3 regions of the Streptomyces griseoviridis genome follow, and region 3 is predicted to be linked to each of the others. Evidence: riboswitches for the same ligand, from Rfam matches in the RefSeq annotation. Region 3 holds a riboswitch; each other region holds the start of a gene.

Region 1 (9,300 bases), 7.0 Mb from region 3:
CCATCGAGACGGTCACGGCCGCCTTCGAGATGGAGGAGATCCTCCACGAACTGCGTACCCACAGCTCCGGACTCGGTATCGGCCACGAGGAGTATCTGACCTCCCTGATCAGGACGTTCGGCCACCGCAGCGACTTCCTGCTGCCCGACCGCGCGAGAATCCCAGCCACCGCCTCCTTCCTGCACGCCCGCGCCGAACTCGTGGTGCGCGTCTGCCACCGGCGCGGCGCGCACGCCGTCGGCGCCGTCTCCGCTCGGGTGCCGGAAGCGGACCGGGCCGCCCGCGCGGCGACGGTGGCCGCCGTCCGGCTGGAGAAGGAACGGGAGGCCGAGAACGGCTTCGACGGCTCCCGGGTCACCCACCCGGCCCTGGTGCCGGTCTGCCGGGCCGCCTTCGACGAGGTGCTCGGCGCCCGCCCGCACCAACTCGACCGGAGCCGGGACGACATCGAGGTCACCGCCGCCCATCTGCTGTCGGTGCGCAGGATCGCCGGACCGCCCACCCCGCAGGGTGTGCGCGCCGAAGTCGCCGTCGCACTGCGGTACTTCGCGGCCTGGCAGGCGGGCCACGGCACGGTGACAATGGCCGGCCGGACGGCGGACGCGGCGACCGCCGAACTGGCCCGCACCCGGATCAGGCAGTGGCTGCGGCACCGGGTGCTCGACCGGGAGACGGTCCTCGCCCTCGTCGACGAGGAGGCCGCCGCGCTCGCCGCCGACTCCCCGACGGCACCGGTCACCGAGGCACGGGCCCTGCTGGAACGCACGGCGCTGACGTCCGAGTCGCCCCTCTGCTTCACACCGGACGCCTATACCCGCCACCTGGTCAGCGTGCCGGTCGCCTCTGGGTGAGCGCGGGAGCGTCCCGGGGGTCGTGGTGGAGGGACGGGCGGGTCGCGCCGGGACGAGTGGTCGTGCCGGGAGCGGTGGTCGTGCCGAAGGCAGGCCGCCGCGGTGAGGCGCCAGGTACAGGACCCAACCTGTCCTGTACCTGGCGAAGACTCCTGCTGTCAGCGGCCGCACGGGCCGCTCACCTGTAAGGGGTCTTCGCGTGTTCTCCGTCCTCGCCGACATCAACTGGGCCGCCCTCGCGATCGCGGTGGTCGCGTCGTTCCTGATCGCCGGTGTCTGGTTCGCCGTCGTGATCGCCAAGCCGTACGCCGTCGCCCTCGGGCGGGCGGGCGCGCCGGCTCCGGCATCGACGCCTGTCACCGTGCTCGGCCCGCTGCTGTGCACCCTCGCCACCGTGCTGACCAGCGCCGTTCTCGTCGAGGCGCTGGACATCACCGGCATCGGCGACGCCGTCGTCTTCGGGCTGGTCGTCGGGGTCGGCTACCTCGGCGCGATGACCTTCCAGATCGCCATCAACCCGAACTTCCCGCGCCCGCTCTACTACGGCGTCCTCAACGCCCCGTACTTCGTGATCACCAGCGTGCTCAGCAGCGTCGTGCTGGTGGCCATGCGGTAGGCGACGGCGGTCTTGGCCCCGCTGATTCGGAACCGGCCGGATGGGCACTCGGCCCGGCATGATCCAGAGCATCGTGCGTGGTGGCATGGCCGGCGCGGCCGGCACGACCGTACTGAACGCGGTGACCTACGCCGACATGGCCTGGCGGGGAAGACCCTCCAGCGACGCGCCGGCGCAGGTCGTGGAGCAGATCGCCAGGGACATCGGATACCCCGTGCCGGACCCGGAGGGCAACCTCGACAACCGGCTCTCCGGTCTCGGCGCCCTCTCTGGCATCGCCGTCGGCTGCGGCACGGGGATGGCCGTCTCCGTGCTGCGCCGGGCGGGCGCGCGGATGCCGTGGTGGCTTGGCGGTCTGGCGACCGGCGTGCTGGCCATGGCCGCCACCGACCTGCCGATGGCACGCCTCGGGGTGAGCGACCCGAGGACCTGGTCGGCGAAGGACTGGACGTCGGACGTCGTACCGCATCTGCTGTACGGGCTGGTCACGTACGGGATCGTCACGGCGTCGGAGCGTCGGAGCGTTCTCGGTGAGGGTGGCGCGGCGTGAGGCGCGGGACCACTGCCGTGAGGGTGGGGCGGCGTGAGGTGCCAGACCACTGCCGTGAGGGCGGGGACACCGGCCGTACGGGCGACGCGTCGGCCGTGAGGGCCGTGGCCGCCTTGCGGATCGGGCGCCGGCTCCGACGCCGTCGCGCTTGAGTCGGTCGACGCGGGTGCCGGGCGTCGAGGCGGGACGGCGGGCCCGGAAACCGGCGTGCCCGGACACCGGCGTGCACGCGGGCACGGGACGCGCGCACGGTGCTTCCCGCTCCCGTCGCCCTTCACTCCCCCGGGCCGCGTGGGTCACCTCACCATCCGTATCGTGGACGGCGCGCACCGCGCCGGGGACCGGGCGTCTAGGCTGGTCCACGCAGCTGGTTCGCCCCGTCCGCCAGGCGGGATGCGTCGCAAGAGGGAACCCGGTGGGAATCCGGGACTGCCCCGCAGCGGTGAGCGGGAACGACCGCCGTCATACGCACTGGGCCCGCCCGGGTCTGGGAAGCGACGGCCAGTAGGTGTCCTCCTTCGAGAGGGCGTGCCCGTGAGTCCGAAGACCTGCCACTGCCCGTGCGTGACGACTCGCGCGCGGACATTCCGGTGACCTCGTGGGCGGGTCGGCGCGCATACCGAACGGACGACAGCGCTGTGCCGCGCGAGGTCGGAGCCGTCCGGTGAGCCACCCTTCGCGTCCGCGTCCCGTCGCCGGGATCTCAGGGATTCATCTCGCGAAGGAGATCTCCGTGACCACCAAGCCCGCAGCCGCGGCAGCACGGGCCACCGTGTACGGCTACCCCCGCCAGGGACAGGACCGGGAACTCAAGAAGGCGATCGAGGGCTACTGGAAGGGCCGCGTCGACGCCGACGCCCTCCGGGCCACCGCCGCCGATCTGCGCCGTACCAACTGGCACCAGCTCGCCGAGGCGGGCATCGACGAGGTCCCCACGGGTGACTTCTCGTACTACGACCACGTCCTGGACACCACCGTCATGGTCGGCGCGATCCCCGAACGGCACCGGGAGGCCGTCGCCGCAGATCCGCTGGCCGGCTACTTCGCGATGGCGCGCGGCACCCAGGAGGTCGCGCCGCTGGAGATGACGAAGTGGTTCGACACCAACTACCACTACCTGGTGCCCGAGTTGGGCCCGGAGACCGAGTTCGTCGCCGACTCGGCCAAGCAGGTGGCGGAGTTGCGGGAGGCGCTCGCGCTGGGCCTGACGGCCCGTCCGGTGCTGGTCGGCCCGGTCACCTATCTGCTGCTGGCCAAGCCGGCGCCCGGGGTGGCCGCCGACTTCGAGCCGCTCACCCTGCTCGACCGGCTGCTGCCGGTGTACGCGCAGGTCCTCGCCGACCTGCGCGCGGCCGGCGCCGAGTGGGTGCAGGTCGACGAGCCCGCCCTGGTCCAGGACCGCACCCCGGCCGAGCTGAACGCCGCCGGCCGCGCCTACCGCGACCTCGGTTGCCTCACCGACCGGCCGAAGCTGCTGGTGGCGTCCTACTTCGACCGGCTCGGCGACGCCCTGCCCGTCCTCGCCAAAGCGCGCGTCGAGGGCCTCGCGCTGGACTTCACGGATGCCGCCGCCGGCAACCTCGACGCGCTCGCCGCCGTCGGCGGACTGCCCGGCAAGCGGCTGGTCGCCGGTGTCGTGAGCGGCCGCAACATCTGGGTCAACGACCTCGGCGCCTCCCTGGCCACGCTCGGCACCCTGCTGGGCCTGGCCGACCGGGTCGACGTCGCGGCGTCCTGCTCGCTGCTGCACGTGCCGCTGGACGCGTCGGTCGAGCGGGACATCGAGCCGCAGATCCTGCGCTGGCTGGCGTTCGCCCGGCAGAAGACCGCCGAGGTCGTCACCCTCGCCAGGGGGCTCAGGCACGGCACCGACGCCGTCTCCGCCGAACTCGCCGCGAACCGCGCCGACCTGGCGTCCCGCGCGACGTCCCCGATCACCCGCGATCCGGCGGTGCGGGCACGGGCCGCGGCCGTCACCGACGCCGACGCGCGCCGCTCGCAGACCTACCCCGAGCGGACCGCCGCCCAGCGCGCCCACCTCGGACTGCCGCTGCTGCCGACGACGACCATCGGATCGTTCCCGCAGACCGGCGAACTGCGCACCGCGCGCGCCGCGTTGCGGGCCGGGCGGATCGACACGGCGGGTTACGAGGAGCGCGTCAAGGCGGAGATCCAGGAGGTCGTCTCCTTCCAGGAGAAGACCGGCATCGACGTCCTCGTGCACGGCGAGCCCGAACGCAACGACATGGTGCAGTACTTCGCCGAACAGCTGACCGGCTACCTCGCCACCCGGCACGGCTGGGTGCAGTCGTACGGCACCCGTTACGTCCGCCCGCCGGTGCTGGCCGGCGACATCTCACGGCCCGAGCCGATGACGGTGCGCTGGACGACGTACGCGCAGTCGCTCACCGACCGCCCGGTCAAGGGCATGCTGACCGGGCCCGTCACCATGCTCGCCTGGTCCTTCGTCCGCGACGACCAGCCGCTCGGCGAGACGGCCCGCCAGGTCGCCCTCGCCCTGCGCGACGAGGTGAACGACCTGGAGGCGGCCGGGACTTCGGTCATCCAGGTCGACGAGCCCGCCCTGCGCGAGACGCTGCCGCTGCGCGCCGCCGACCGCCCGGGGTACCTGGCCTGGGCGACGGAGGCGTTCCGCCTCACCACGGCCGGGGTCCGCCCGGACACCCAGATCCACACCCACATGTGCTACGCGGAGTTCGGCGACATCGTCCAGGCCATCGACGACCTCGACGCGGACGTCATCAGCCTGGAGGCGGCCCGCTCCCACATGCAGGTGGCCCGCGAACTGGCCGCCCACGGCTACCCGCGCGAGGCGGGACCCGGCGTGTACGACATCCACTCGCCCCGGGTCCCGAGCACGGAGGAAGCCGCCCAACTCCTGCGCACGGGCCTCGCGGCGATCCCCGCCAAACGCCTCTGGGTCAACCCGGACTGCGGCCTGAAGACCCGCGGCTGGCCGGAGACGAGGTCGTCCCTGGAGAACCTGGTCACGGCGGCGCGGAGGGTACGGGCGGAACTGCTGGCGTAGGGGTGGGGGCGGGGGCGGGGCGGTGACGCCCCGTTCCCGGCCCTCCGCTCCGGCCGCCCGAGCGATACGGGCGGCCGGAGTCACGGCTGACGCTCCGTCACCTACGGGGTGTCACGCACTCGCGCAACAGCGGTTCGAGGCGCAGGTGGACGCCCTCGCGATCGAAGACCTGGAGGGCGTCGAGGCAGTTGACGACCCACCGTGCCTCGTCCTCGTCCTCGATCTTCAGCGCCACCGCGGTCACCGCGCCCTCCACATCGAACGCGGCGTCCTTGAACTCGTCGTCGAGGGCCCGGTACCCGGCGGCAAGCTGGGGGTTCGCGTACACACCGGTCGCCTCAGCGAACGCACCGGCCTCCGAGCGGTTCACCCGGAGGCCCGCGAGTCGGCGCAACACCTCATCGGGGTCTCCCAGTTCGGTGTGCAGGCCATGCGCCCGGCTCACCAGGAGCGGCCAGCCCCCGGTCAACTCGTGGAGGCGGTCGAGACGGCCCTCCGTGGGAAACATGTCGACCCGCTGAGCCCAGCCGCGCAGGCTGCGGCGGTCGTGACGGCGCAGCACGACCGGAGCGGCCGAGGTGGGCTCGGTCCCCGTCAGCAGGCTGTGCCACAGCTCCAGTTGGGTGGTGTCGGTGATGAGGACGACGGCGCGAGTGACCCCAGGGGTGGCGGGGAGCAGCGTCTCCGCCAGGTCGACGGCCTCTCGGCAGGTCTCGGGCCGCACCGGATCGCGGTAGTTGGCGAAGTCACTGATGACGACGCGCCGTTCACGAGGACGTCCGCCGGTGAGCTCCTGCTTGTAGACACTGGGCTTGCCGACAGGCGGCAGCGTCCAGCCGTCGATCTGCCCGGCGATCGTACGCAAGGTCCTGGCGACGTCGGTGACTCCGGTGGCGGACGTGCCGAGGACGACCCTGGTCCGGCTGGACCGCTCCCCGAGCAGGTCGTCGAGCTGTGTGTTGGTCAGCGGAGCCGGCTGTCCGTCGGGCAGCTCGGGGCGGCCCTCCTGCACGATGCTCTCCTGGAGTCTGCAGTCCTGTTCGGCCCTGAGCAGGCGAGCCTCCACCTCGTGGGAGGTACCGATCATGCGCAGGGCGTTCGGGCCGCGCAGATGCCAGCCCAGTCCGTCGTGGTTGGGCGCGAGGATACCGAGACCGACCATCTCGGAGAGGTAGGCGCGGAAGCCCTCGGTGTCGAGCTGCTCGAACCCCTCGCGCCAGTACGTCTCGCACTCCTCGCGCAGCTCGGTGTCGCTCAGCCGCACCTCGAGGCCGTGGTGGCGGGCGTGGTACGCCAGCACGTTGGCGATCACGTCGTAGCGGTGGTCGAGGCTCAGCGTGTCCTTGAAGGCCGCCGAGATGCCGGCTCTCAGGGCAGCGTCCGACTCCACGACCTCGATGTCGGTCACCTCCACCTCGTAGCTGGGTCCCTCCGCTCCGCGCCGGGCCCGCTTGCGGTGCATCAGCTCGACCAAGCGGTGCCCGAACATCTGGAGCAGGAAGGGCTGGTAGGAGCAGTAGCCGAGCACGCGGTTGACGAGATCCAGGTCCTTGAACTCGAAGCCGAGCGCCCGCATGGGCTCGACCAGCAGCTCGGCCGCGGACTGCGGAGCCAGCGGGCCGATCACCTTCGGGGTCTGTGCCAGGTGACCGAACGGCCCGTTGCTCGCGAGCTTGGAGAAGCGCTGCACGGAGTGCAGTCCGGCGAAGACGACCTTGGCGCGGTCCTTGGTGTCGGATCCGAGGCCCTTGAGCTTCTTGGTCTGGTCGAAGCGGGGGGCGTCCGCCTCGAAGAACTGGTCGCACTCGTCGAGCAGGATCAGCAGACGGCGGCGCGAGTCGCCGTCCAGCCAGGTCCGGATGCCGGTGCGGACCCGCTCGGAGATCTCCAGCCGTTTCCTGCGCGGCTGCTGCCGGTCGTCGAGTACGTGCGCCTCGGTCAGCTCCCGCTCCAGGACGCTCCACAGCGCCTCCGGCCCGAACGAGCTGCCCTTGCCGATGTTCTCCTGGTCGAGGTTGACGTACACCGCCTGGTGATAGCCGGGGCGTTGCTCCGTGAACCGCTCCCCCGCGTCGGCGAGCAGCGCCGACTTGCCGAGTCCCCGGCCACCGTAGATGACCTGGGTGCCGCGCGGGTCGAGGATGCTCTTGCGTTCGGCGTCACGCCCGTAGAACATCTCACCGCCGATCCGGCCGCGCTTCTCTCTGATGTACGGGTTGACGCCCGAGAAGGGCAGCAGTGTCTGCGTGGCGGTGCTGACCTGGCGGTTGCCGCGGGCGGCGAGATAGGCGAGGGCCGCGTCGTCCACGACCAGCAGCGGCTGCAACCGGCCCGAACCGACGGCGAGTTCGACGCGGGCCTCACGGCTCAGCGTGCCGAAGTAGACGACGAGGAGACTCGCGTCGCTGGTGTCGCGCTCCGCCCAGCTCATGACGACCTTGGCCGGGGGTCTGCCCCAGACCATCATGACCCGCAGGTTGCCGCCCTGCTCCCGGATCTCCGAACCGAACGCGGGCGCCTTCGCCCTGCCGTTGATCTCCACTCCGGTTGCCTCGAAGAGACGGTACTCACGACGGTGCTGGGACCGGTCGTCGAGTGCCCTGGCGCTCTTCGCGTCATAGCCGAGGAGCTTGAGGAGCGGTGGCACCTGGCGGGTCGGAGCGACCTGGAGTCGGTCCTTGCGCTCGGCGGCGCCCAGGGCGCGCCACTCCTCGAGGGCGTCGGCCGCGAGCGCCGCCTCGTCGGTGGACAGGGCTCCGTACTCGAGGACGGGGAGCGTCGGATGCTTGCCCCCGGACCTGACCAGGTCGACGAGGGCGCGGTCGATGCCTCCGGGCAGGCCGTCGGGCACCGCGGGGAAGAAGTCCGGCAGGTGGGACTCGCCTCCCTCGATCTCCGGGACGGGCTCACCGATCTCCAGGAAATAGACGAGGTCGGCCGCGGTGGCGAGGTCGTTCGTCTCCAGGCGCCGCAGGACCTGGGCTCGTTCGTCCGAGCCGGGTTCCAGGGCGTCGAGCCGGGCGCGGATGCGGTCGGCCGCCTGGCGTCGGAAGGCGGGCAGGTCACGTCGTACCGTGTCGAGCGCCCGACGCACGTCCAGCAGGTCGTGCAGGTCGGGGCTTTCGAGGCGGTCGTGGGCGTCGGCCAGCAGCTCCTGAAGGCCCAGATCCTGGTCCTCGGTCACGGCGCCGTCCGCCTGCGCGCGGTGCAGCTCGGCGAGGAGTTCGCCGTGTGTGCCGCGCAGCTGTGCGCGCCGGACGGCCTCGTGGTCGTCGATCCGGGTGTCCGTGGGCGGTTCGAACCCTCCGGTCCGAGCGGCGGGGAGCAGCCCCCACCCGGCCAGCTCGACGATGGTACGGGCCGAGGTGAAGGCGTCGCGGGAGAGCCGTTCGTCGAAGGCGTCCTGCCAGCTACGGTCGACCGCGGTGAGAAGCGCCTCGAGCGACGGCCGCTCGTCGAGGGTGTCGCACACCTTCAGGAGTTCCGCGTTCAGTACCCGTTCCGGGTCGACCTGGCCGCCGGAGCGTGAGGTCACGGTGTCACCTGCCAGCAGAGCGAACAGGTCCTCCATCGAGGCGTGCGCCGCCCAGGCCGCCGCGGCGGAGAAGGCGTCCGAGCGGCGGGCCAGCTGCTCCAGATCACCGAGCGCCGCCTCCCTGCCGTCCAGCAGGGACTGGCGCAGGGAGGAGATCTCCTTGGCCGCGCGATTGCCGTCGGAGCGGTCCGTGCGGGGAATTCTGTCGACCGTCAGGCACCACTCCTTGACGAGGTCGACGGCTCGCTCCACGAGATGCACCAGGTCCCGCCGTCCGGAGCCTTGCAGCGGCTTGCCGCTGGACGAGCGGTGCTTACGGTCCATCCGGTCGATCTCGGTGTTGATCTCCGTCAGCTTGGAGAGCCGTTCGGCCTGCTCACGCACCTGCCGCAGCGCGTTGCGCTGGTCGCCGACGACGGGCATGAGCAGCGATCCGAGCATCCCGTCCGCAGGGTCCCGCCAGCGCTTGGCGATCTCCGTGGCCCGCGCGAACCGCAGCCTCTGCGGCGCGAGCAGGGCACGGCTCTGATCGCGCAACTCGCGCAGCCGCAGCTCGCTCTCGGACGCGTCGGCGACCAGGGGCGACGCCATCATCAGGGCACCGCTGAGGGCACGGTCGGCGACGGCGGTCGCCGCCTCCCCCAGCCGGTCCGGGAGCCGGGGCACCAGCGCCTTGAGCTGAGCGCCGGCGGAGTGATC
Region 2 (9,300 bases), 7.0 Mb from region 3:
CGAAGAGGCCCGCGCCCTCGTCCCCGCGGGCACCCGCGTCAACGTGACCTTCCTCGGCAACGAGGACCTGGAGCTCCGCCTCGCCGCCGCCCGCACCGTCAAGCGGCTCGGGTTCGTGCCCGTGCCGCACGTCTCCGCACGGCGCCTGGAGTCGAGGGAGGAGCTGGAGAAGCTCCTCGCCGGACTCCGCGCCGACGGCACGGGCGACCACCTGCTCGTCGTCGGCGGCGACCCCGCCACCCCGCACGGCCCGTACGAGGACGCCCTCGCGGTCCTGCGCACAGGGCTGCTCGCCGAGTACGGCGTACGGCACGTCGAGGTCGCCGGCTACCCGGAGGGGCACCCGGCGATCGAGGAGCGGACGCTCTGGTCGGCGCTGGCCGACAAGCGCGCGGCGCTGACCGGGCAGGGTCTGACGACCGGCGTGATCACCCAGTTCGGGTTCGACGTCGACCCCGTCCTCGCCTGGATCGAGCGGATCAGGGAGCAGGGCGTCCTGATACCGGTCAGGGTCGGCGTCCCCGGTCCCGCCGGAGCCCGTCGGCTGGTGGCGTACGCGGCCCGGTTCGGCGTCGGCACCAGCGCCTCCATCGCCCGCAAGTACGGCTTCTCGCTGACCAACCTGATGGGCATGGCGGGCCCCGACCGCTTCCTGCACGCCCTCGCCGAGCGCTACGACGCCGGCCGGCACGGCGACGTGAAGGTGCACTTCTACACGTTCGGCGGGCTCAGGGCGACGTCGGAGTGGATCGCCGCGTTCCGGCCCTGACCGCGCGGGCCCGGCGCGGCCCACCGACGTACGGCCGAAGCCGCGGGTGGCGGCCTGCCGCTACCGGCCGGCGTCGACGGGGGCCGAGGCGAGCGCGGGCGTGTCGCGGACGCCGAGACGCAGGTGCTCCACGTGGTAGAGGGCCTGGTCGAGGAGTTCGGCGACGTGGTTGTCGTACAGGGCGTAGACGATCGAGCGTCCGTGGCGCTCGCCGGTGACCAGGCCGAGGTTGCGCAGCAGCCGCAGTTGATGCGAGCAGGCGGATGCCTCCATGCCGACCGCCTCGGCGAGATCGCCCACCGCGCACGGGCCTTCCTGGAGCCGGGCCAGGATGTGCAGCCGGGACGGGGTGGCGAGGGCCTGGAGCGTCGCGGCGACATCGGCGGTGCCCACGGCGTCGAGGCGCTCGCGGGTGGTGGCGTTGCTGCTGGCGGTGCCGCTTCCGTGACCCATGGCCCCATCATACGGATGACATCTGAAGAACTGTTCAGGTATTCCTGTATGGTGGTGGCGTCACCCCGGTTCGCCCGCGAAGGGTTGCTTTGTCATGTCTTCTGTCCTGGAACAGCGGTCCGCTCCGCCCGCCGCCACGCGGCCGACGGCGCCACCGCGCAGGACGCGGCTTCTCGCGCTGCCCGAGGCCCGGTGGGCGCTCGCCGCGCTCGCCCTGTTCCTCCTCGCCCTGCCCGTCCACCTGCTCGGCGGCCCGGCGTGGCTGTGGGGGACGCTGTTCGCCGCCACCTACGCCACCGGCGGCTGGGAGCCCGGGTGGGAGGGCCTGAAAGCCCTGAAGGACAGGACCCTTGACGTCGACCTGCTGATGGTGGTGGCCGCGCTCGGCGCCGCCGCGATCGGACAGCTCCTCGACGGCGCGCTGCTCATCGTCATCTTCGCCACCTCCGGCGCCCTGGAGGCCGTCGCCACCGCCAGGACCGCCGACTCCGTGCGCGGCCTGCTCGACCTCGCGCCCACCACCGCAACCCGGCTGCTGCCCGACGGCGCCGAGGAGAGCGTCGCCACCGCGTCCCTCGCCGTCGGCGACACCGTCCTGGTCCGCCCGGGTGAGCGGGTCGGCGCCGACGGCCGGGTGGTCGACGGCGCGAGCGACGTCGACCAGGCCACCATCACCGGCGAGCCCCTGCCCGTCGCCAAGCGGCCAGGGGACGAGGTGTTCGCCGGCACCGTCAACGGCACCGGCGCCCTGCGGGTGCGCGTCGAGCGCGATCCGACGGACTCGGTGATCGCCCGGATCGTGAAGATGGTCGAGGAGGCATCCTCGACCAAGGCCCCCACCCAGCTGTTCATCGAGAAGGTCGAGCAGCGGTACTCGATCGGCATGGTCCTGGCGACCCTCGCCGTCTTCGCCGTCCCGCTGGCCCTCGGCGGCGACCTGCGGCCCGCGCTGCTGCGCGCCATGACGTTCATGATCGTCGCCTCGCCGTGCGCGGTCGTGCTCTCCACCATGCCGCCGCTGCTGTCCGCGATCGCCAACGCCGGACGGCACGGCGTGCTGGCCAAGTCGGCCGTCGTCATGGAACGCCTCGGCCGGATCGACACCGTCGCCCTCGACAAGACCGGCACCCTCACCGAAGGCACCCCGCGGGTCACCGACGTCCGCCCGCTGCCCGGCACGGACCTCGACGAGGACGCCCTGCTCGCGCTGGCCGCGGCGGCCGAGCGCCCCAGCGAACACCCCCTTGCGCGGGCCGTCGTGGACGCCGCCCGCGAGCGCGGCCTGCCCCTGCCCGACGCCGTCGGCTTCTCCTCCGTCCCCGGCGCGGGCGTCACCGCCACGGTGCGGGGCCGCACCGTCCAGGTCGGCTCTCCCGCACGGCTGTCGACGACCTCGGCCGAGGAGCCGCACCACGGGCCGGTGGCCGATCTCGAGAGCGCGGGACGCACCGCCGTGACGGTGCTGAGGGACGGCGCGGTCGTGGGCGTGCTCGGGATCGCCGACCGGCCGCGCCCCGACGCGCGGGCGACCGTCGCCGCGCTCACCCGGCTGACCGGCCGCGCCCCCGTCCTGCTCACCGGCGACAACGAACGCGCCGCCCGCCACCTGGCCGCCGAGGTCGGCATCACCGACGTCCGCGCGGGACTGCTGCCCGAGGACAAGGTCGCGGCGGTGCGGGGATGGGAGGCCGAGGGGCTCAAGGTGCTGGTGGTCGGCGACGGCGTCAACGACGCGCCCGCGCTGGCCGCCGCCCACTGCGGGATCGCGATGGGCCGGGCCGGCTCCGACCTCGCCCTGGAGACCGCGGACGCCGTCGTCGTCCGCGACGAACTCGCCACCGTCCCCGCGGTCGTCAGGCTCTCCCGCACCGCGCGCCGCCTGGTGGTCCAGAACCTCGTCGTCGCCGGGGTGTTCGTCACCGTCCTGGTCGCCTGGGACCTGATCGGCACCCTTCCGCTGCCGCTCGGCGTCGCCGGCCACGAGGGCTCCACCGTCATCGTCGGCCTCAACGGCCTGCGCCTGCTGCGCGAGGCCGCCTGGCCCCGGGCCGTTCCGCCGACTCCCCGAACGGCCGTATCCGACCCACTGTGACCTGGGACTTCGCCCCGAAGGTCGGCGGACTGGTGGATTTACTAGGACGTCCAACTATATAGTCGGGGAAAGGTCCGCGGTGCAGGGAAGCCGGTGTGAGTCCGGCACGGTCCCGCCACTGTGACCGGGGAGCACGCCGTCGAGCGACACGCCACTGACGAGCACGAGGTCGGGAAGGCGGGCGGCGCGCGCAGATCCGGGAGTCAGGATACCGGCCGCGGAACGTTCCGTGTTGTCCACGAGGATGGAGCTGACACGCATGGCACCGGTACGCATCCACGCCTTCGGCGGGACCGCCCGACGGCACCGCCCGCACGGCGGATCAGCCCGCACCTGACGTCGTCACGTCGCACGCGCCCACGCCACCCGCGTCTCGCGCGCCCCCACGCACGCACCGGCACCCCCTCGCGCCCGCGTGCCGGGACCGCGCGCCATCCCCGGATCACCTGACGAGAGCAGGCACCGATGATCCGTAGCAACGACCCGCGTCCGGTACGCGAGTTGACCCACTTCGTCGCAGGCCGGCACACCCCGGGCACCTCGGGATCCTTCGGCGACGTCCACGACCCCAACACCGGCGAGGTCCAGGCGCGGGTCCCGCTGGCGGACCGCGCCGAGACCGAGGCCGCGATCACCGACGCCGCCCGAGCCCAGCGCGAGTGGGGCGAGTGGAACCCGCAGCGCCGCGCCCGCGTCCTGCTGCGCTTCCTCCAACTGGTGGAGAAGGAGAAGGACTCACTCGCCCGGCTGCTCTCCAGCGAGCACGGCAAGACCGTCGCGGACGCCCACGGCGACCTCCAACGCGGCCTCGACGTCGTGGAGTTCGCGGCCGGCATCCCGCACCTGCTCAAGGGCGAGTTCACCGACAACGCGGGCACCGGCATCGACGTCCACTCGCTGCGCTCGCCGCTCGGCGTCGTCGCCGGCATCACCCCGTTCAACTTCCCCGCGATGATCCCCCTCTGGAAGGCCGCCCCCGCCCTGGCCTGCGGCAACGCCTTCCTCCTCAAGCCCTCCGAACGCGACCCCTCGGTGCCGCTGCGGCTCGCCGAACTCTTCCTCGACGCGGGCCTGCCACCGGGCGTCCTCAACGTCGTCAACGGCGGCAAGGAGGCCGTCGACACCCTGCTGGAGGACCCGCGCGTCGCCGCCCTCGGCTTCGTCGGCTCCACGCCCGTCGCCGCGCACGTCTACGCCACCGCCGCCGCCCACGGCAAACGCGCCCAGTGCTTCGGCGGCGCCAAGAACCACCTGATCGTCATGCCCGACGCCGACCTCGACCAGGCCGTCGACGCGCTGATCGGCGCGGGGTACGGCTCCGCGGGCGAGCGCTGCATGGCCATCTCCGTCGCCGTCCCCGTCGGCGAGGCCACCGCCGACGCCCTCGTCGCCCGTCTGCGCGACCGCATCGCCGCCCTGCGCATCGGCCGCAGCGACGACCCCGAGGCCGACTTCGGCCCGCTGGTCGGCCGGGACGCCGTCGACCGGGTCCGCTCCTACGTAGACCTCGGCGTCGAGGAGGGCGCCGAACTCGTCGTCGACGGAAGGGACTTCACCCTCCCAGGGCACGAGAACGGGTTCTTCGCCGGAGCCTCGCTCTTCGACCGGGTCACCCCGGCCATGCGCATCCACCAGGAGGAGATCTTCGGCCCCGTCCTCTGCGTCGTCCGCGCCGCCGACTACGAGGAGGCCCTGCGGCTGCCCAGCGAACACGTCTACGGCAACGGCGTCGCCCTCTTCACCCGGGACGGCGACACCGCCCGCGACTTCACCCGCCGCGTCGACACCGGCATGGTCGGCGTCAACGTGCCCATCCCGGTACCGGTCGCCTACCACACCTTCGGCGGCTGGAAGCGCTCCGGCTTCGGCGACCTCAACCAGCACGGCCCCGACGCCGTCCGCTTCTACACCCGCACCAAGACCGTCACCTCCCGCTGGCCCGCCGCCGGAGTGCGCGAGGGCGCCGGCTTCACCCTCCCCACGATGGGCTGACGACCATGACCGGCACCCTCCTCACCGAGGACCAGCAGGCTCTCGTCGAGACCACCCTCGACTTCACCCACGACCACATCACCCCGCACGCCCTCGCCTGGGACCGCGACAGCCACTTCCCCGTCGACGTCCTGCGCAAGGCCGCGGGGCTCGGACTCGGCGGCGTCCACGTCCGCGAGGAGTCCGGCGGTTCCGGCCTCAGCCGCGCCGACGGCGTCCTCGTCTACGAGACCCTCGCCTCCGGCTGCCCCTGCCTCGCCGCCTACCTCTCCATCCACAACATGGTCGCCTGGATGGTCGACCACTACGGCGACCCGGCCCAGCGCGCGCACCTGCTGCCCCGCCTGTGCGCCATGGACGACCTCGCCAGCTACTGCCTCACCGAACCCGGCGCGGGCTCCGACGCCGCCGCCCTGACCACCCGCGCCGTCCGCGACGGCGACCACTGGACCCTCACCGGCACCAAGCAGTTCATCTCCGGCGCGGGCGCCGCCCAGCTCTACCTCGTCATGGCCCGCACCGGCGGTGCGGGACCCGAGGGCATCTCCGCGTTCCTCGTCGACAAGGACGACCCCGGCGTCTCCTTCGGCCCCGACGAACGCAAGATGGGCTGGCACGCCCAGCCCACCCGGCAGGTCGTCCTGGACGGCGTCCGGGTGCCCGCCGACCGGCTCCTCGGCCGCGAGGGCCAGGGCTTCGGGATCGCGATGAACGGCCTCAACGGCGGCCGCCTCGGCATCGCCGCCTGCTCGCTCGGCGGCGCCCGCAGCGCCCTCGACCGCAGCCTCACCCACCTCGCCGACCGGCAGGCGTTCGGCACCCGCCTCCTCGACGCGCAGGCCCTGCGCTTCCGCCTCGCCGACATGGCCACCGAACTCGCCGCCGCCCGCGCCCTCGTCCAGCAGGCCGCCCAGGCCCTCGACCGGCACGACCCGCAGGCACCGTACCTGTGCGCGATGGCGAAGCGGTTCGCCACCGACACCGGATACTCGGTCGCGGACCGCGCCCTCCAATTGCACGGCGGGTACGGGTACCTCAGCGAGTACGGCATCGAGAAGATCGTCCGTGACCTGCGTGTCCACCAGATCCTGGAAGGAACCAACGAGATCATGCGCGTCATCGTGGCCCGCGGCCTGACGGAGGCGTTCGGATGACCGACGCCGAGAAGACCGAGCGATCCGTCCTGGTGAGCGTCACCGGCCGGGCCGGCCGGCTCACCCTCAACCGGCCCCGGGCCCTCAACGCCCTCGACCACACCATGGTCCGCCGCGTCGACGACGCCCTGGCGGCCTGGGAACACGACCCGTCCGTGCGGACGATCGTCCTCACCGGAGCTGGCGAACGCGGCCTGTGCGCCGGCGGCGACATCCGCGCCGTGCACGACGACGCCCGCGACGGCGACGGCACCGCGTCGGCCGCCTTCTGGTGCGACGAGTACCACCTCAACGCCCGCATCGCCCGCTACCCCAAGCCCTACGTGGCCGTCATGGACGGCATCGTCATGGGCGGCGGCGTCGGCGTCTCCGCGCACGGCGGGGTCAGGATCGTCACCGAACGCTCCCGGATCGCCATGCCGGAGACCGGCATCGGCTTCGTCCCCGACGTCGGCGGCACCTACCTCCTCTCCCGTGCCCCCGGCGAACTCGGCACCCATCTCGCCCTGACCGGCGCCCACTTCGGGGCGGGCGACGCCGTACTCTGCGGACTCGCCGACCACTTCGTGCCGTCCGCCGCGCTCGACATCCTCCTCGACGACCTCGCCGCCCTGCCCGTCGACGAAGCCCTCGCCCGGCACGTGCGGCCGCTGCCCGAGGGCGAGTTGGCCGCGAGGCGGGAGTGGATCGACGCCTGCTACCGGGCCGACACGGTCGAGGAGATCGTCCGACGGCTCCTCGCGCACGGCGATCCCGCGGCCAAGGAAACCGCCGAGACCCTGCTCTCCAAGTCGCCGACCGCCCTCAAGGTCACCCTGGCCGCGATGCGCCGCGCCCGCCGGCTCGCCACCCTCGAAGAGGTCCTGGAGCAGGAGTACCGCGTCTCCTGCCACGCCCTCACCGCGCCCGACCTCGTCGAGGGCGTCCGCGCCCAGATCATCGACAAGGACCGCGACCCGCACTGGTCCCCGGCCCGCCTCGACGATGTCCACGACGCCGACGTGGCCCGCTTCTTCGCCCCGCTCGGCACCCGCGAACTGGGCCTCGCCCGGCCAGGACCGGCCCCGGAGGAGACCCGGTGAACCGCACCGTCGCGTTCATCGGACTCGGGCACATGGGCGCCCCGATGGCCGCCAACCTCGTGCGGGCCGGCCACCGGGTGGTCGGCCACGACCTGGTGCCGGCCGCCCTGGAGAGCGCCGTCGCGGCCGGCGTGCTCCCCGCCCCCTCGGCGGCCGAGGCCGTCACCGGGGCCGACCTCGTGCTGAGCATGCTCCCGGCGGGACGGCACGTCCTCGGCCTCTACGACGAGATCCTCCCCGCCGCCCGCCCCGGCACCCTCTTCGTCGACTGCTCCACCATCGACGTCGCCGACGCCCGCACCGCCCACGGACGCGCCACCGCCGCCGGCATGCGGAGCCTGGACGCGCCCGTCTCCGGCGGGGTCGTCGGCGCCGAGGCCGGCACGCTCACCTTCATGGCGGGCGGGGGAGAGGCCGAGTTCGCCGAGGCGCTGCCGCTGCTCGACGCGATGGGCGGGAAGGCCGTCCACTGCGGGGACGCCGGCGCCGGACAGGTCGCGAAGATCTGCAACAACATGATCCTCGGCGTCTCCATGATCGCCGTCAGCGAGGCCTTCGTCCTCGCCGAGAGCCTCGGCCTCTCCCACCAGGCCCTCTACGACGTCGCCTCCACCGCCTCCGGACAGTGCTGGGCGCTCAGCGTCAACTGCCCGGTGCCGGGCCCGGTTCCGGCCAGCCCCGCCAACCGCGACTACCGCCCGGGATTCGCCGCCTCCCTCATGGCGAAGGATCTGGGGCTCGCCGCCAACGCCCTGCGCGCGGGCGGCATCCACGCCGAACTCGGCCTGCGGGCAGCGGAGTTGTACGAGCGGTACGCCGAACGCGCGGGCTCCGCGGAGGACTTCTCCGGCATCGTGCGCACCATCAGGGAACGGAGCACGGAACGCCCATGACCACGAAGCCCGACGACATCGATTCGCAGGGAACGGACGCCAACGGCACGGACGCCAACGGCACGGACGCCCAGGGCGCGGACGCCCACGGCACGAAGTCCGGTGGCGCGCTCTCCGACGACGCCTATGAGACCGTCGTCGTCGAGCGCAGGGGTCGCACCGCCCTGCTCACCCTCAACCGGCCCGCCGCGCTCAACGCACTCAACCTCCAGGTCATGAACGAGGTGGTGGCCGCCACCGAGGCGCTCGACCGGGACCCGGAGTGCGGGTGCATCGTCATCACCGGCTCGCCGAAGGCGTTCGCGGCCGGCGCCGACATCAAGGAGATGCGGCCGCAGGGGTACCTCGACATGTACCTCGCCGACTGGTTCGCCGCCTGGGACCGGCTCGGACAGCTCCGCACCCCGACCGTCGCCGCCGTCTCCGGGTACGCGCTCGGCGGCGGCTGCGAACTCGCCATGCTCTGCGACATCCTGCTCGCCGCCGACACCGCCGTCTTCGGCCAGCCCGAGATCAGGCTCGGCGTGATCCCCGGCATCGGCGGCTCCCAGCGGCTGACCCGGGCCGTCGGCAAGGCCAAGGCCATGGAACTCGTCCTGACCGGCCGCACCATGGACGCCACCGAGGCCGAACGCGCCGGACTCGTCTCCCGGGTGGTGCCGGCCGACGACCTCGTCCCCGAGGCGCTCGCCGTCGCCGAGACCGTCGCCGGCATGTCGCTGCCCGTCGCGATGATGGCGAAGGAGGCGGTCGCCCGCGCCTTCGAGACGACCCTCGCCGAAGGCGTCCGCTTCGAACGGCGCCTGTTCCACGCGGTGTTCGCCACCGCCGACCAGAAGGAGGGCATGAGCGCCTTCACCGAGAA
Region 3 (9,300 bases):
TGCTGTACTTCGTCGGCGCCGAACAGGGCGCCACCTCGGTCGTCTCCGGCGAGGACGTCCACGAGTGGGTCCACGACGCCCGCCACCTGCTCGGCTTCCCCTGCCACTGACCCGAGGGACGCCGCACACCCATGAACTCCGCAACAGTGAGAAACCTCCTCGTCCGCGGCATGCTGGCCGGCCTCGGCGCCGGACTGCTCGCCCTGGTCGCCGCCTACCTCCTCGGTGAGCCCTCCGTCGACAAGGCGATCGGCTTCGAGGAGTCCCACGCGCACAGCCACGAGCACGAGGTCGAACTCGTCTCCCGCTCCCTCCAGTCCACCGCGGGACTCGCCACCGGCGTCCTGCTCTACGGCATCGCCTTCGGCGGCATCGCCGCGCTCGCCTACTGCTTCGCCCTCGGCCGGGTCGGCCGCTTCTCGCCCCGCGCCACCGCGCTGCTGCTCTCCGGCTGCGCCCTGCTCGCCGTCTACGTCGTGCCGTTCCTGAAGTACCCGGCCAACCCGCCCGCCGTCGGCGACGGCGACACCATCGGCAAGCGGACCACCCTGTACTTCCTGATGATGGTGCTCAGCGTGCTCCTCGCCGTCGCCGCGACCCTGCTCGGCAGACGGCTCGCCCCCAGGCTCGGGAACTGGTGGGCCACGGTCGCCGCGGTGGCCGCGTTCGCCGTCGTGACCGGCCTGGCGTTCGCGCTGCTGCCGGTCATCAACGAGGTGCCCGCCGACTTCCCGGCGGCCGTCCTGTGGCGCTTCCGGCTGGCCGCGCTCGCCATCCAGCTCACCCTGTGGACCGGCTTCGGCCTCCTCTTCGGGGAACTCGCCGAACGCGTCCTCAACCCGAGGCCCGCGACCGCGGCCGGTGCCAGGGCGGTCCCCGCCGCCAACTGACCGCGCCACCCCACCGATCACGAGCGACCACCGATCACGAGCGAGCACCCGCGAGGGCCCGCGGACGACCTGTCCGGGGCCCTCGCGCGCGCTCTCCCGCCGCTCACGTGACCCACCCGACCCCCGGGACACCACCGGCATCTTGATAGCCTCGGTGCGCCAGTCGAGCCACACCCGAGGCCAGGGAATCCGGTGCGAATCCGGAACTGACGCGCAGCGGTGAGGGGGACGGGCGGGGCACAGCACGCCACTGGGAGACCGGGAAGGCGCCCCGTCCGGACGAACCCGAGTCCGAAGACCTGCTGGCACCTCCGCGCCCCGCGGAGGACACCCGTAGGCAAGGCTCCGCGTACAGAGCCCCGACCACCGAGGCATACCCGTGCTCCGTTCCACCCGCCGCCTCGCGGCGCTCCTGCTCGCCCCCGCCTTCCTGCTCACCGCGTGCGGCGGCTCGGCCGACAGCACGGCGGAGGCCGACAGGACGTCCGCCGCCGGCTACCCCCTCACCCTCGACAACTGCGGGACCGAGGTCACCGTCACCGCGGCCCCCGAGCACGCGGTCTCCCTCAACCAGGGCACCACCGAGATCCTGCTCTCCCTCGGCCTCGCCGACCGGATGGCCGGCACCGCCACCTGGACCGACCCGGTGCTCGGGAGCCTGGAGAAGGCCAACGCGGGCGTGCCGAGGCTGGCCGAGAACAACCCGTCCTTCGAGAAGGTCCTGGACGCGAGCCCCGACTTCGTCACCGCCTCCTTCGTCTCCACCCTCGGCAAGGGCGGTGTCGCCAGCCGGGCGCAGTTCGAGAAGCTCGGCGTGCCCACCTACGTCTCGCCCTCCGACTGCTCCGAGGGCAAGGACAACGACACCGGCGGCGACGGCTCCCGCAGCAAGCCCCTCACCCTCGACGCCGTCTACGGCGAGATACGCGACCTCGCCCGCGTCTTCGGCGTCGAGCAGCGCGGCGAGGCCCTGGTGACGCGTCTCAAGTCGCGCGTCACCGCCGCCACCGAGGGGCTGGACGCCTCGGACGTCTCCCTCATGTACTGGTTCGCCAACTCGCAGTCGCCCTACCTGGCCGGCTGCTGCGGCGCCCCCGGCGCCATCACCCGCGCGGTCGGCGCGCGGAACGCCTTCGCCGACACCCACGACGAGTGGCCCCAGATCAACTGGGAGACCGTCGCCGACCGCGACCCCGACGTCATCGTCATCGGCGACCTGACCCGCAAGCAGCAGACCGCCGAGACCGCCCAGGCCAAGATCCGCTTCCTGGAGACCAACCCGGCCACCCGCAACCTCACCGCCGTCAAGAAGAAGCGATTCATCAGCCTCAGCGGCCAGGCCATGAACCCGTCCATCCGCACCGTCGACGGGATCGAGCAGGTCTCCTCCGCCCTGCGGGCGTTCGGGCTCGTCACGTGAGAACGCGCCTGGTCCTGCTCTCGCTCGGCGGCCTCGCCGCGCTCCTCACGTCGATCGCCTTCGCCGTCACCATCGGCCCCGCCGCCATCTCCACCGCCGACGTGTGGACGGCCGTCGCCGCCCACCTCGGCCTCGGCGACAGCACGCTCACCCCCCTGCGCGACGGCATCGTCTGGGACCTGCGGATGCCCCGCACCCTGCTCGCCGCCGTGTGCGGCGCGGGGCTCGCGGTCTGCGGCGCCGTCATGCAGTCCCTGCTGCGCAACCCGCTCGCCGACCCGTTCGTCCTCGGCGTCTCCTCCGGCGCCTCCACCGGCGCCGTCGCCGTCGTCGTGCTCGGCGTCGGCGGCGGAGCGATCTCGCTCTCCGCGGGCGCCTTCCTCGGCGCGCTGCTCTCCTTCGGCCTGGTCCTGCTGCTCAGCCACATCCTCGGCGGCAGCACCGACCGGGTGGTGCTCTCCGGGGTCGCCGCGATGCAACTCTTCTCGGCGCTCACCTCGTTCACCGTTCTGACCTCGGCCGACGCCGAGACCACCCGGGGCGTCCTGTTCTGGCTGCTCGGCTCGCTCACCGGCGCCGACTGGGGCCAGGTCGCGCTCTGCGCCGCCGTCCTCGCCGTCGCGCTCGCGGTCTGCCTCGGCCACGCCCGCACCCTCGACGCCTTCGCGTTCGGCGCGGAGGCCGCCGCCGGACTCGGCGTCCATGTCGCCAGGACCCGGCTGGTCCTGCTCTCCGTGACGGCGCTGCTGACCGCCGTCCTGGTCAGCTGCGCCGGCGCGATCGGCTTCGTCGGCCTGGTGCTGCCGCACGCCACCCGCGCGCTGACCGGCTCGGGCCACGCCCGTCTGCTGCCGGTCACCGCGCTGACCGGCGCCGTCTTCCTGGTGTGGGTGGACACCGCCGCCCGTACCGTCCTCGACCCCCAGGAGGTCCCGGTGGGCGTGGTGACGTCCCTCATCGGCGTGCCCGCCTTCGTCGCCGTGCTCTACCGCGGCCGGAGCAAGGCGTGAGCGGCCTCGGCGCGGACCGCGTCGTGCGCCGCGTCGACGGCCGGGTCATCGTCGACGGTGTGACACTCGCCGTCGACGCGGGGGAGACCGTCGGACTCCTCGGCCCCAACGGCTCGGGCAAGTCCACGCTGCTGCGGATGCTGGCCGGTGTCCTCGCGCCGAGCGCCGGGGTCGTCACCCTGGACGGGCGCCCGCTGCCCGAGGTCGGCCGCCGGGCCACCGCCCGCCGCGTCGCCACGGTCGAACAGCACGCGCACACCCAGACGGAGCTGACCGTCAGGGACGTCGTCGCCCTCGGCCGCATCCCGCACCGGCGGGCGTGGACACCGGCGTCGGAGGCGGACGCCCGCGCGGTCACCGAGGCGCTGGACCGCACCGGACTGACCGGGCTGGCCGACAGGTCCTGGCACACCCTGTCCGGCGGCGAACGCCAACGCGCCCAGATCGCCCGCGCGTTGGCCCAGGAACCCCGCGAACTCCTCCTCGACGAGCCGACCAACCACCTCGACATCCAGCACCAGTTGGACCTGCTCGACCTGGTCGCCGGCCTCCCCGTCACGACGGTCGTCGCCCTGCACGACCTCAACCTCGCGGCGATGTACTGCGACCGCCTGCTGATCCTGCGCACCGGCCGCGTCACGGCGGAGGGCACTCCGGGCGAGGTCCTGACCCCGGAACTGATCGCCGAGGTGTACGGGGTACGGGCGGAGGTGACGCACGGGCCGGGGTATCCGGTGATTCGGTTCGTGCGGGGGGTGACGGGGGTGGGGGCGGGGGTTCGTTGAGGGTGTGGGGGACGGTGGAGGTGGCGGCGGTCGGGGGTTCGCTGAGGCTGTGGGGAGCGCGGAGGAGGCGGCGGGGTTTGCTGCGGCTGTGGGAACGGTGGAGGCGGCGGCCGGGGGTTCGCTGAGGGTGTGGGGGACGGCGGAGTTGGCGGGGCTCCTCGTCGGCCCGGCCGACGGCGGCTCCGCGCACGCCGGGCGGCTCTACAGTGAGCCCGGGTGGGAGTGAACGCCGGGCTCCGACGGCCCGCGGGGCAACTCTCCTGCCGGGCACCGGGTCGCGGCCGACGTCCACCCGAGTCCGGTCGAGGAGAGCAGAGGAGCGGCGCCGAGTGACCACCACCCCGTCCGACACCCCGTCCGACCCGTGGTCCGCGCACTACGCGGACGGCAAGGAGTTCTCGCCGCTCGGTGACGCCGAGCGGCGGCTGCTCGCGCGGCACGTTCCGGCCCCCGAGGGCGGACGCGCCCTGGACGTCGGCTGCGGGCTGGGCGAACTGGCCAGGTTCCTCGCCGAGTCCGGCTACCAGGTCGACGCGGTCGACTTCGCGCCCACGGCCCTGGACCGCGCCAGGGCCGACCACCCGGAGACCGAGGGCGTCCGCTACCACGTCCACGACATCGAACGCGATCCGGCGGACCAACTCCCGCACACCGCGTACGACGTGATCACCCTCCGGCTGAGCTGGGCCTTCGTCGGCGACCGCACCCGCGTCCTGAACCGGCTCCGTGAACGGCTGCGCCCCGGCGGCGTCCTGTGCGTGATCACGCCTGTCGCGGACACGGCCCCGGAGGATCGGCCGGGCATCGCCCTCGACGAGGCGGAGATCGACCTGCTCCGCGCGGGCTGGACGAGCGCCGACCGGCACGACGCGGACGGACTCGCCGTCCTGCTCCTGAGCGGCCCGGTGCCCGCGCGCGCCACCTGCGCGGACAAGGGCAAGCCGGCCCCGCACGCCCTCACCGGCGCGGGTGTCGTCGTCACGGACCACCGGGGGCGGGTGCTGCTCGGCTGGTCGGTACGCGGGGTCTGGGAGCTGCCGGGCGGCAAGAACGCGGCGGACGAGGACTTCCGGGAAGCCGCCGTGCGGGAGCTGGAGGAGGAGACAGGGCTTGTCGCGGACGCGTCCGACGCGCTGATCAGGGCCTTCCTCATGGACTCGACGCACGGCATGCCGCGTCTGACGGCCGCCGTCCGGGTCACCGCCCACACCGGTGAACCGACGGTGACAGAGCCGCACTTGATCCGCCGCTGGGAGTGGCACGAGGTCGCCGACCTGCCCGCGCTCGCGCAGCCCCTGTTCACGCCGAGCGCGCATGTCATCGACACGTTCTGGCCTGGCCTGCTGGCCGACGTGCCCCCGGTCCACCGCTACCCGGTCGCGCCCGAGGCACACTGACGGCGGGCCAGCCCGCCATCGCCGGGGGAGTGTCCCGTCTCCCGTCCGGGGGCGGGACTCGGCCCGGTGGAGTAGGGCATGGTGCGCGACCTGGCGGGGCGCCGCAGAGTGAGGGGTGCGGACGACGGAGCACAGGACCCGGCACGGAGGCGGTGATCGTGGGGTGAACGGAGGGCTGGGGACGCTCCGGACGTGGCGGATGCCTGGGACGCCCCCGGCACCTCGGCTGCTTCGAAGGGGCGGCCCGTGAGTCTGACAGGGACGCCGTTCTTCGTCCTGCTGATCGTGGTCACCGTCCTGTGCGTGGCCGCGACGCTGCTGCTGTGGTCGCGGCTCAGAGGTCCGCAGGCGCTGCGCTGGCTGCTCAGGTTCCTGATGATCGCGCTGTGCCAGCTCACCGCGATCTCGGTGGTGGCGACCTGGATGAACGACGACTACGGCCTCTACTCCTCCTGGAACGACCTGCTGGGCGAGGACGACGGAGCCGTCTCCATGGTCGGCCCCCCGGCCGACCGCGCCACGTTCAGCCGAGGCGACGCGGGCACCCTGGACACCTACTTCCGCGGCCGGCGCTCCCGGATGGCCGGCCAGGTGATCGTCTGGACGCCCCCGCAGTACGAGGAGGCGAAGTACCGGCACACCCGCTTCCCGGTCGTACTGCTGCTGCACGGGGTGCCGGGCAGCCCGGCGTCCTGGCTGGAGCACGGGGGCATGCCGGGGGACTTCCGGCAGCTCATGGAGGCCGGGACCAGCCACCCTTTCATCCTCGCGATGCCGGTGGTCGACCCGGGCGGCGTCAACACCGACTGCACCGACCAGCGTGAGGGGAAGGTCGCCACCTGGATCGCGCGGGACGTTACGGAACTGCTCAGCCACAAGTTCCGTACCCTCCCGGGCCCCAAGGGCTGGGGGCTGATGGGGTTCTCCACGGGCGGTTTCTGCGCGGTCCGCCTCCCGCTTGCCTACCCGGACGTCTTCGGCACGGGCGCCGCCCTCGACCCGGACCCGCTCAGCGGCGACCCCACGGTGATCACCGACGCGAAGTCCCGCGAGCAGACCAGCCCGACGTACATGGTGAGACACACCAAGGCGTCGGTCGACCTGTTCCTTGCCACGTCGGCCGAGGACCAGGACAGCCCGCCGCGCCGACTGCGCGAGTTCCAACGGGCCGCCGCGGGCACGAACGTCACGACGCGGGTGATGGTGCTGCCCACCGGCGGCCACAACTACAACACGTGGACGAGGCTGTACCCACCGGCGTTCAGCTTCCTGAGCCGACACACGACGCCGCCCGGGAGGTGAGGCCGCGCGGGTCTGCCGGTGAGATCGATGGTCCGACTGTCCCTGGCCTGGGACCGCGTCGCCTGCCCGGTCAGTGAACCGCGTTCTCCGTGACCGGGGTTCCGTCGGCCGTTGGACGTCGCGCCGTGGCGGGGGATCGCAGGACGACGGTGGCGGCGGCGTCGTGGTGGGCGCGCAGGGCGCCCCAGGCGGGCTGGGAGAGCCGCGCGGTGTCGTGGAGTTCGTCGACGGCGGCCAGTGGTGAGGGGCGGCGGTCGGGGTGGCCGGGGCAGTCTGTCGGTCGGGATGCCCCGCCGGTCCGGATGTCCGGTCGGTTCGGGTGTCCGGTCGGTTCGGATGTCGAGGCATGGCGGTGCCCCGGCAAACAGGTTGCCGGCGAAGGTCGGGGCGCGGATGCTTCCCCCGTGACGATGCACCCCGACCAACTGACCGTGGCACCCGAGACGGTGCGCGCCCTGCTGGACCGCCAGTTCCCCGAGTGGCGGGACCTGCCGGTCAGAGGCGTCACCGGGGCGGGGACCGCCAACGCCGTCTTCCGGGTCGGCGACCGGCTCGCGGCCCGCTTCCCCCTGGAGCCCGCCGACGTCGAGTCGACGCGGCACCGGCTGGAGGCCGAGGCGGACGCGGCCCGTGCGCTGGTGGACGGCACCCGTTTCGCGACGCCCGAGCCGATCGCGCTCGGTGGACCCGGGGCGGGCTATCCGCTTCCGTGGTCGGTGCAGACCTGGCTTCCCGGGAACGTGGCCGCCGACGACGACCCGGGCGCGTCGTTCGCGTTCGCGGGCGACCTGGCCGACCTCATCGAAGACCTGCGCGCGATCGACACCCGGGGCCGCACGTTCACCGGCACGGGCCGTGGTGGCGACCTGCGGTCCCATGACGCCTGGATGGAGACCTGTCTCAGAAACAGCGAACGACTCCTCGACGTGCCCCGGCTCCGCCGCCTCTGGTCGGCGCTGCGCGAGCTGCCGCGAGGCACGGCCGATGACGTCACCACCCACGGCGATCTCATCCCCGGCAACCTGCTGGTGGCCGACGGCCGGCTCACGGGCGTCCTCGACGTCGGCGGCGCCGGGCCCGCCGACCCCTCCCTCGACCTCGTCGGCGCGTGGCACCTGCTGGAGACCGGGCCGCGCCAGGCGCTCCGCGACCGCCTGGGCGGCGACGACCTCGCATGGGAGCGGGGCAGGGCGTGGGCCTTCGTCCAGGCGATGGGGCTGGTCTGGTACTACGTCCAGAGCAACCCGGTCATGAGCCGAACGGGCCGCCGCACCCTGGAACGCGTCCTCGCGGACGGAACGCCCACGTGACCAGTCCGTCCCGACGCCCCTCCGCGGCCCCGGTCTCCGCCGCGTTCCCGGGGCCGGGTCAGGGGAGGGTGGTCACTTTCGCCAGAACAGGTGGTGGGTCACCCCGCTCGGGCTGGGAACGACGTCCAGGTTGAAGCGGTCAAGCAGTTCGTCGGGGGACTCCCAGAGGCGTACTCCTGACCCGAACTTCATCGGCGAGACCACCACGTGCAGGGTGTCGACGAGATCCGCGTCGAGGAACTCCCTGATGGTGGTGGCCCCGCCGCCGAGGCGGACGTCCTTGCCCCCCGCCGCCTCCTTGGCCCGATCGAGGACCGTGGCGGGGTCGTCCGAGACGAAGTGGAAGGTGGTGTCGGAAAGTGTCAGCGACGGACGTTGGTGATGGGTCATGACGAACACCGGCGTGTGGAACGGGGGTTCGTCACCCCACCAGCCCTGCCACTCGTGGTCCTGCCAGGGCCCGCGCTGCGGACCGAACTTGTTGCGGCCCATGATCTCGGCGCCGATACCGCGCGCGTAGTCCCGCACGAGATAGTCGTCCAGGCCCCTGCTCCCGCCGGGTTCGGTGCGCATGGGCCAGCTGGCCGTGGCACCGGCCCAGGCGAACAGCTTCTCCGGCTCGACATGGCCGAACGGCCTCTCCAGGGTCTGGTCCTCACCGGCACCGATGCCGTCACTCGACACATTGAAGTTCTGGACTTTCAACAGCTGAGTCACGTGGTCCTCCTCCTGCGATGGGTGCTCACCAATGGTGAGACTCTCAGAGCGAGGCGGACTCATCGGTGATGCGGCGCTGATCCGATCAACGGTTTCGACGGTCGGCCCGTTGTCAGTGGGTGGGGCTACCGTGCGGGGGTGTACGAACCAGCATGAGTTAGGGGAGACCATGACCACCCTGGAGAACCGGCCGAACACCGCGCTCCTCGTCGTCGACGTGCAGAAGGGCGTCGTCGGAGGGGCCCACCAGCGCGACGCGGTCGTCGCGAACGTCGCCGGACTCGTCGAGCGGGCCCGGCGGGAAGAGGTCCCGGTCGTCTGGGTCCAGCACTCCGACGAGGGGCTCACGAGAGGGAGCGACGACTGGCGGATCGTCCCGGAGCTGACTCCGGGGGACGCCGAGCCGCTCGTCGAGAAGAGCTACGGCGACTCCTTCGAGGACACCGCCCTGGAGACCGTCCTGTCGAAG

Evidence for each region. A riboswitch is a leader RNA that binds a small molecule or an ion and turns the genes downstream of it on or off. The one in region 3 is predicted to bind cobalamin.
Region 1: linked by a shared signal. The riboswitch ahead of metE (5-methyltetrahydropteroyltriglutamate--homocysteine S-methyltransferase) and the one ahead of DDJ31_RS05360 (ABC transporter substrate-binding protein) in region 3 are both predicted to bind cobalamin.
Region 2: linked by a shared signal. The riboswitch ahead of DDJ31_RS36395 (CoA-acylating methylmalonate-semialdehyde dehydrogenase) and the one ahead of DDJ31_RS05360 (ABC transporter substrate-binding protein) in region 3 are both predicted to bind cobalamin.

What each region holds. Positions count from the first base shown of each region.
Region 1 is NZ_CP029078.1:8,446,539-8,455,838, reverse strand. It holds gene DDJ31_RS36465 (malate synthase) at 1-851, shown strand, start outside; gene DDJ31_RS36460 (DUF1761 domain-containing protein) at 1,051-1,467, shown strand; gene DDJ31_RS36455 (hypothetical protein) at 1,526-2,017, shown strand; cobalamin riboswitch at 2,368-2,587, shown strand; gene metE (5-methyltetrahydropteroyltriglutamate--homocysteine S-methyltransferase) at 2,751-5,066, shown strand; gene DDJ31_RS36445 (hypothetical protein) at 5,164-9,300, opposite strand, start outside.
Region 2 is NZ_CP029078.1:8,426,940-8,436,239, forward strand. It holds gene DDJ31_RS36380 (methylenetetrahydrofolate reductase) at 1-769, shown strand, start outside; gene DDJ31_RS36385 (ArsR/SmtB family transcription factor) at 830-1,222, opposite strand; gene DDJ31_RS36390 (heavy metal translocating P-type ATPase) at 1,317-3,314, shown strand; cobalamin riboswitch at 3,375-3,548, shown strand; gene DDJ31_RS36395 (CoA-acylating methylmalonate-semialdehyde dehydrogenase) at 3,780-5,306, shown strand; gene DDJ31_RS36400 (acyl-CoA dehydrogenase family protein) at 5,312-6,460, shown strand; gene DDJ31_RS36405 (enoyl-CoA hydratase/isomerase family protein) at 6,457-7,542, shown strand; gene mmsB (3-hydroxyisobutyrate dehydrogenase) at 7,539-8,435, shown strand; gene DDJ31_RS36415 (enoyl-CoA hydratase) at 8,432-9,300, shown strand, end outside.
Region 3 is NZ_CP029078.1:1,427,852-1,437,151, reverse strand. It holds gene DDJ31_RS05370 (CbtB domain-containing protein) at 1-110, shown strand, start outside; gene DDJ31_RS05365 (CbtA family protein) at 132-890, shown strand; cobalamin riboswitch at 1,034-1,211, shown strand; gene DDJ31_RS05360 (ABC transporter substrate-binding protein) at 1,270-2,310, shown strand; gene DDJ31_RS05355 (FecCD family ABC transporter permease) at 2,307-3,320, shown strand; gene DDJ31_RS05350 (ABC transporter ATP-binding protein) at 3,317-4,105, shown strand; gene DDJ31_RS05345 (hypothetical protein) at 4,194-4,331, shown strand; gene DDJ31_RS39630 (bifunctional class I SAM-dependent methyltransferase/NUDIX hydrolase) at 4,435-5,502, shown strand; gene DDJ31_RS05335 (alpha/beta hydrolase) at 5,749-6,804, shown strand; gene DDJ31_RS05330 (aminoglycoside phosphotransferase family protein) at 7,209-8,114, shown strand; gene DDJ31_RS05325 (dihydrofolate reductase family protein) at 8,187-8,831, opposite strand; gene DDJ31_RS05320 (isochorismatase family protein) at 9,001-9,300, shown strand, end outside.